DNA from 3 places in the Nonomuraea sp. NPDC005501 genome. Region 3 is predicted to be linked to each of the others. Evidence: riboswitches for the same ligand, from Rfam matches in the RefSeq annotation. Region 3 holds a riboswitch; each other region holds the start of a gene.
What was found. A riboswitch is a leader RNA that binds a small molecule or an ion and turns the genes downstream of it on or off. The one in region 3 is predicted to bind cyclic di-AMP.

Region 1 (2,258 bases), on a different contig from region 3:
GGCACGGGCCCCGGCGGCTGGGACTGCTCGGGGCTGACGCAGGCGTCGTGGCGCGCGGCCGGCGTCTCGCTGCCGCGCACCACCTGGCAGCAGTGGGCGTGGGGCGCCTCGCGCAGGGTGGCGCTGAACGCGCTGCAGCCCGGGGACCTCATCTTCAGCTCGGGACTCGGCCACGTGAGCATCTACGCGGGCAACGGCCAGATCGTTCACGCGCCGCAGACGGGCGACGTCGTCAAGGTCGCCACCCTCTCCTCGTACGGCGGCGCCCTCGTCGGCGCCATCCGCCCGTAGCGCGCCACGCGGCGCATCCTCTCACTCTGAACCGAAGACACTGCCTCGCTGTGGCGAGGCAGTGTAGCGGCCGTGCGCGCGTCTCGTGACGGGAACGCAAGTGAAGAACTGAAGCGGTCCGTGACCGGTCATGGTCACGTGGCCTGCCGTCCTGCCGGGGACAAACCTGACAAATGTGACGAAAGAGTCCTGACAGGCGCCTGATTCGTCAAGTGTGAGCAGAGTCACATTTGCGTAACGAATCATGGTGGCTAGCTGGGAGTCGTCCCTTTACTGACACCTTATGGCGATCTTTACAGCTTGACCCACGCTTTGCCGTTTCATGACATCTCGGCGTAACTTCTGGCGTCGCGGCGAACAAGCCATGGCGCCGCGAACCAACATCGGTCCCACCGATGTGGACGAGATAGCAATCCATCGGTCGCCGCCGTAAATATCCGTACTTGTTGCGGTGGTGGCCTGCCGAGTCCGTGCAGCCAGGAGGCACGGAGCCGGGGACCCAGCGATCCCGAGCGGGATCAGGGGTGAATCGGCGCGTAACGCGCCGTAGGGCGACTTCCAGGCCCGAATCCGTCAGCTAACCCGGTAGGCGTTCGTGGAAGATCCAAGGAGAAATCCTGTCTACCCACTCGCACAACCCCCGTCTGTCCCGAATCGCCCTGAGCGGCGTCGCTCTCACCATGACCGTGACGGCCGGAGGTCTGGTCCTCCATGCTCCGGCGGCCCAGGCGGCAGGGACGACGAGCACCACGGCCAGTCTTTCCACGGTTTCGGCGGGCACAGCCGCCGCGTCCGTGAAGACGGCGGCCGGCAAGACGGCGAAGGCCTCCAAGGCCGTCCGGCAGCAGGCGAAGGCCCATGCGGCCGTCGCCGTCGCCAAGGCGCAGATCGGTGACCCGTACCGTTACGGCGGCACCGGCCCTGGCGCGTTCGACTGCTCCGGACTGGTCCAGTACGCCTGGAAGAAGGCCGGCGTGAGCATTCCCCGCGTGACGAACAGCCAGTACGCACGCATCAAGAAGAAGGTCTCCTGGAAGAACCTCCAGCCGGGTGACCTGATGTTCTTCCGGGGGCTCGGTCACGTGGGCATGTACGTCGGCCACGGCAAGATGGTCCATTCGCCGCGGACAGGTCTGACGGTACGCGTCGAGAAGATCAGCGGATGGCGCAAGTCGTCGTTCGTGGGGGCGGTACGTCCCGGCCTGTGAGCACGCACGAAGACCCCGTCCCGGGTTGGGGACGGGGTCTTCGCGCGTTCGGGAACGAACAGCGGGCGGGTGGCCGGGTACGATCGGACAGCGTGTCCGCCCGGGTGAGTCGTCGAGCCGTGCTGGCGGGGGTGGCGCCCCTGCTCGCGCTGGCCGCCGCGTCCTCGCCGGCCCGTGAGCCTGCTCAGGCGGATCGTGCCGTCGGGCTCGGCGGGACAGGGGGCGAGCCGTGGCCCGGCGAGACGCGGGCGGCACGGGGCGCCCGATCACTCGTGCTGGGACACCGGGCCGATCCGAGCCTGCTCCAGGATCTCGCGCGCCGGGCCGACACCGCGGCGGAGCGCGTCTCCGGCGTTCTCAGCGTGTCCGTGCGGCCCCTCGTGCTCGTGCCCGCCTCCGCCGCCGAGGCCGCGCGCCTGGCCGGCGTGGCGGACGTCGAGGGGCTGGCCGCCGTGGCCGACGGAAGCCGCGTCGTCGTGGTCCCCGGCACGTTCGACCGCCTCACCCCCACCGGCCGCGACGTCGTGCTCACCCACGAGCTCACCCACGTCGCCGCCGGCACCGGCGGGCTGCCGCCGTGGCTGTACGAGGGATTCGCCGACTACGTCGCCTACCGCGACGCCGGCCTGAGCGTGCCTGTGGCCGCCGCCGAGCTGGCCGCGGAGGTCCGGGCGTCGCGGCCGCCGCGCCGGCTGCCCGAGCCCGGCGATTTCGCGCCCGGCTCGGCCCGGCTGGCGGCGGTCTACCAGGAGGCGTGGC
Region 2 (2,258 bases), on a different contig from region 3:
GCCGCTCGGTCGACCTCGACGGCTGACGGCCGTCCCCTTCCCGAAGACCGCCGCCGGACAGCACCTGTCCGGCGGCGGTCGTTTTTGTCTCACGATGCGAGATATTAGGACGTCCTAGGAGACAGCCGGGAGACCGGAAGGTACATTGCTAGCAATGCGCCAGGTTCTCGTACTCATTACCTGCCGCGGCGGGGCCTGTTAGGGCAGGCCGGCGACCCGCCGCGGTGTGGCGTCGCGTCGGCCGTCAGTCCCATCGCCTGGTCCGTGTTCCCGTGCCGCGAGCTCATGCTCGGCCGGGATTCGACTCCCGTCTGTACGACGCCCCGCGAAACGAGATGACCCACATGTATGAGATGTACTCCTGGAACGGCGCCGAGGAGCGCGACGACGAGGCGGCCGAGGCCGTGCAGACCGCGCTGGACCGCCGCGACAACGGCGGCGCCCCGCAGGCCGCCGACCAGCGCTGACCTTCCCCGGCTGCTCCTGACTCGGCCGGCTGTTTCCTGACTCGGCCGGCCGGTCCCTGACCCTGTCCTGATCCCCGTCATGCCGGTGGGCCGGGCGCGACCGCCGGTCGCGCCCGGCCTACCGGCAGTGGGTCACAGGACAGGTGTCACTGGATGGGCGTCACTTGACGGGTGTCACAGGATGGTGGCCGCGGGGATGTTGGTGGCCGGGGCCGGGGTCTTGCGCTCGGCCTTCATGGCGGCCCACGCCTTGACGCCCTTGGGGTCCGGGCGGACGGCGCCGACGAAGGAGGCGCGGCGCCAGGCCGACAGGCGCTCCACCTTGACCACGTCACCCGTCTGCGGGGAGTGCACCATGTACCCGGGCTTGGAGATCATCCCGACGTGCCCGAGGTTGTGGAAGAAGACGAGGTCCCCTGGCTTGAGGTTCTTCCAGGAGATCTTCCGGGAGAACGCCCGGTACTGCTCCGCCGCGGTCCGGGGGAGCCGGATGCCGGCGTGCTGGTAGGCCTTCAAGGTCAGGCCGGAGCAGTCGTAGCCCTTGCGGGTGGTGCCGCCCCACACGTACGGGGTGCCGCGTTTGTCGAGGGCGAACTTGAGTGCCCGTTTCCAGGCGGGGAGAGGGGTCTTCTTGTCGCGGGCGGCTTGGACGTCCGCCGCGGTCAACATGACGATCGGCGAGGTCAGGCGGGCCGTCGTGGTCTCCTCCTTGACGCTGCCCGGCAGCGAGGAGGACGCGTTCTGGAACGTTCCAGAAGAGGTGGGGGGAAGGGGGGTGCTTTGCCGCGACGGCTGGGAGGAGGCGAGGGAGGCGCTGGCCGGGGCGGCGAGCGCGACCCCTGCGGTCGCGACGGCGGCGAGCATGGCGATGCGAGACACGAAGGTCCTTCCATACGGCCTACCGGGTTAGCTGACGGGCTCGGGCCTGGAAGTGGCCCTACGGCGGTGACCTGCCGATTCGCCCCGAAAAGGGGAATGGGTCCCCGGCTCCACGCAACTGCTGCGCGGATTCGGCTCGACGGACTCTAACGAAACGGTCAAACGGCCGCAATACCTGGCAAAACGGATGTCCGGTACGTGAGATGGTGTGTTCGGCAGTCGAGACGAGCCGGTAGGGTACGGCCATGGATTCGCGCGACATTCGCCTGGCAGTGATCCCTGGGGACGGCATCGGCACCGAGGTCGTGACCGAAGGGCTCAAGGTGCTCGAAGCCGTCGGCACGAAGATCGAGGCCACCCACTACGATCTCGGCGCCGCCCGCTACCACCGCACCGGCGAGACCCTGCCCGACTCCGTCCTGGAGGAGCTGCGCGGCTACGACGCGATCCTGCTCGGCGCCGTCGGCGACCCCAGCGTGCCGCCGGGCATCCTGGAGCGCGACCTGCTGCTGCGCCTGCGCTTCGTCTTCGACCACTACGTCAACCTGCGCCCGGTCAAGCTCTACCCGGGAGTGGAGACGCCGCTGGCCCGCGCCGGCGCCGAGGACATCGACATGATCGTCATCCGCGAGGGCACCGAGGGCCTGTACGCGGGCACGGGCGGCGTGATGCGCGGCGGCACGCCGCACGAGATCGCCACCCAGGAGTCGCTCAACACCGCCCACGGCGTGGAGCGCGTGGTGCGCTACGCCTTCGCCAAGGCGCAGTCGAGGCCGCGCAAGAAGCTCACGCTCATCCACAAGACCAACGTGCTGACCTACGCCGGAGACCTCTGGCAGCGCACGGTCAACCGGGTGGCCGAGGAGTTCCCCGAGGTCACGACCGACTACAGTCACATCGACGCGGCCTCGA
Region 3 (2,258 bases):
CATCGAGGCAGTCGCCTGGGCCGCCCGCCGCCAGCTCATCTGAGCGGCCCGTCGAGATTCAGTCGGCGACGCGGACGGCGCCCACGAACGGCCGGTTGGCCAGCGACGCCACCCTGACGACGTCACCCGTGCGCGGCGCGTGGACCATCATGTTGCCGCCGATGTAGATGCCGACGTGGTGCAGGTCGCCGTAGAAGAAGACCAGGTCGCCGGGGCGCAGCTCGTCCCTGGAGATGTGCCGGCCGGCGGTCCACTGGCTGCCGGTGTAGTGCGGCAGCGAGATGCCGACCCGCTGGTAGGCGGCCATGACGAGGCCGGAGCAGTCGTACGAGCTCGGCCCCTCGGCACCCCAGACGTACGGCTTGAGCTGCTGTGTGAGCGCCCACCGGGCCGCCTCGGCGGCCTTGCCGGCGCCCGAGATCGGCAGGGCGACGCGGACGGCCGGCGTGCCCGGGCGGCCCGCCTCGCCGATCGCCCGCCTGAACAGGTTGCTCTCCACCTTGGCGACCAGCTTCACGATCTTGTCGCGCTTCGTGTCGAGGTCGGTGACGAGCTTCTCCACCTCGTCGATGTGGGCCTTCGCCTCGGACTGGGCCCGCTTGGCCGTCTCCATGGCCTTGACGACCTGGTTGACCTCGTCGCCGGCCTCCTGGGCCAGCGCGTAGGTGGTGGCGGCCCGGTTGAGGAACGCGCCGGGGTCGCCGTCGTCCATCAGGGCGATGGCGCGGCTGAAGCCGCCGGTCATGTACTCCTGCTGGGCCAGCAGCCTCGTCTTGGCGCGCTTGGCGTCGAGGTCGGCCTGGCTGGTCGCCAGGACCTTCCTGGCCTGCTCGGCGGTCTTGCGGGCGGTCTTGAGCTTCTCCCGCGAGCCGTTGTACTGCTCGCTGAGCGTCTCGATCTCGGTGTGCATCGCCTCGACCCGCTTGGACAGCTCCTTCAGGGAGGGCTCGGGGTCGGCGGCGGCGGACCCGGGCGGGAACGCGAACGCCAGCGCCACGACGGCGGCGCTCAGGACGGCGAAACGGCGCAGGAGCGCCTGTTTCGGAGGGCGGGCATCCAGGCCCGCTCTCGTCCTTCCGCGACGGCGCGTGCGCTTCACCGACCAGCTCCTCTCTTCGACGCCTACCGGGTTAGCTGACGGGTTCGGGCCGGAGCAGCCCTACCGAGCGTGATGCTCGGATTCACCCCATGTGGTGGCACTGAGAGCTCGCCACCGGCGGGTCCCCGGCTCCCCTGCGGGGATTGGGCGCGTCTCCGCGCGGGGGTCGCGCGGGTGACATCGTCGCTGGACATTAGTGCACCTCGGGTTCGTGCTCAACCAGAACTGCCAACTCTGTAGAGGTATCGCTACCGAAGGGTCACGAGTGGACGACGCGTCACCCGATGCCGGTCCGACTTTATGTCTACTTTGCCATGCCTTGAGCAGTACGTTGCCCGCAGGGAGCGCACGGTAGTGACATGTCGGATGCCGTAGGCGGAGCGGATTTTGGTACGAGCCGTAATGGGATCTGTACTCTGGATGCCCATGGAACAGGTCGCCGAAGTCACCGTGCCTGACACCGAGATCGTGGTGCGCCGCGCCCGCACGTCGGATGTCAGGACGATCAGGCGCCTGGTCGACACCTACGCCGGTGCCGGTCCTCGCCTTCTGGAGAAGGCCACGGTCACCCTGTACGAGGACGTGCAGGAGTTCTGGGTCGCCGAGCGCGGCGGCCAGGTCGTCGGCTGTGGCGCCCTCCATGTGCTCTGGGAGGATCTGGCCGAGATCCGGACCGTCGCCGTGGACCCCGCCTTCCGCGGGCTGGGCATCGGCCACCGGATCGTCGCCGCGCTGACCCGCACGGCGGTGGATCTAGGGCTCAGCCGGGTGTTCTGCCTGACGTTCGAGGTCGACTTCTTCGCCCGCCACGGGTTCCGCCCGATCCAGGGCACCCCGGTCTCCCCGGAGGTCTACGCCGAGCTGCTGGCCTCGTACGACGAGGGTGTGGCGGAGTTCCTCGACCTTGAGCACGTCAAGCCCAACACCCTGGGCAACACCCGCATGCTGCTCCATCTGACATCCGGTGACGCCGACCTTGACCGCTGAGAAAGGTGATTGTTGATACCTATGTCGATACGTTGGGCAGCACAGGCATGTGTCCTGACATGTGCTACATGCACTCTCGAAGCGAGGTGACACGGTGAGCACCGGACAGCCGCCGTATCCACAGGACGAATCCGGCGAGAACGCTGCCGGGAATCCCGAGTACGGACAACAC

Region 1: another riboswitch for cyclic di-AMP. It lies ahead of ABZS51_RS29765 (C40 family peptidase); the one in region 3 lies ahead of ABZS51_RS08040 (NlpC/P60 family protein).
Region 2: another riboswitch for cyclic di-AMP. It lies ahead of ABZS51_RS14710 (C40 family peptidase); the one in region 3 lies ahead of ABZS51_RS08040 (NlpC/P60 family protein).

Annotation. Positions count from the first base shown of each region.
Region 1 is NZ_JBEXDT010000073.1:1,868-4,125, reverse strand. It holds gene ABZS51_RS29770 (NlpC/P60 family protein) at 1-291, shown strand, start outside; cyclic di-AMP (ydaO/yuaA leader) riboswitch at 742-898, shown strand; gene ABZS51_RS29765 (C40 family peptidase) at 1,086-1,499, shown strand; gene ABZS51_RS29760 (hypothetical protein) at 1,592-2,258, shown strand, end outside.
Region 2 is NZ_JBEXDT010000023.1:82,441-84,698, forward strand. It holds gene serA (phosphoglycerate dehydrogenase) at 1-26, shown strand, start outside; gene ABZS51_RS14705 (hypothetical protein) at 345-467, shown strand; gene ABZS51_RS14710 (C40 family peptidase) at 642-1,346, opposite strand; cyclic di-AMP (ydaO/yuaA leader) riboswitch at 1,348-1,493, opposite strand; gene ABZS51_RS14715 (3-isopropylmalate dehydrogenase) at 1,592-2,258, shown strand, end outside.
Region 3 is NZ_JBEXDT010000009.1:108,747-111,004, reverse strand. It holds gene ABZS51_RS08045 (LuxR C-terminal-related transcriptional regulator) at 1-43, shown strand, start outside; gene ABZS51_RS08040 (NlpC/P60 family protein) at 59-1,099, opposite strand; cyclic di-AMP (ydaO/yuaA leader) riboswitch at 1,105-1,259, opposite strand; gene ABZS51_RS08035 (amino-acid N-acetyltransferase) at 1,526-2,086, shown strand; gene ABZS51_RS08030 (RDD family protein) at 2,181-2,258, shown strand, end outside.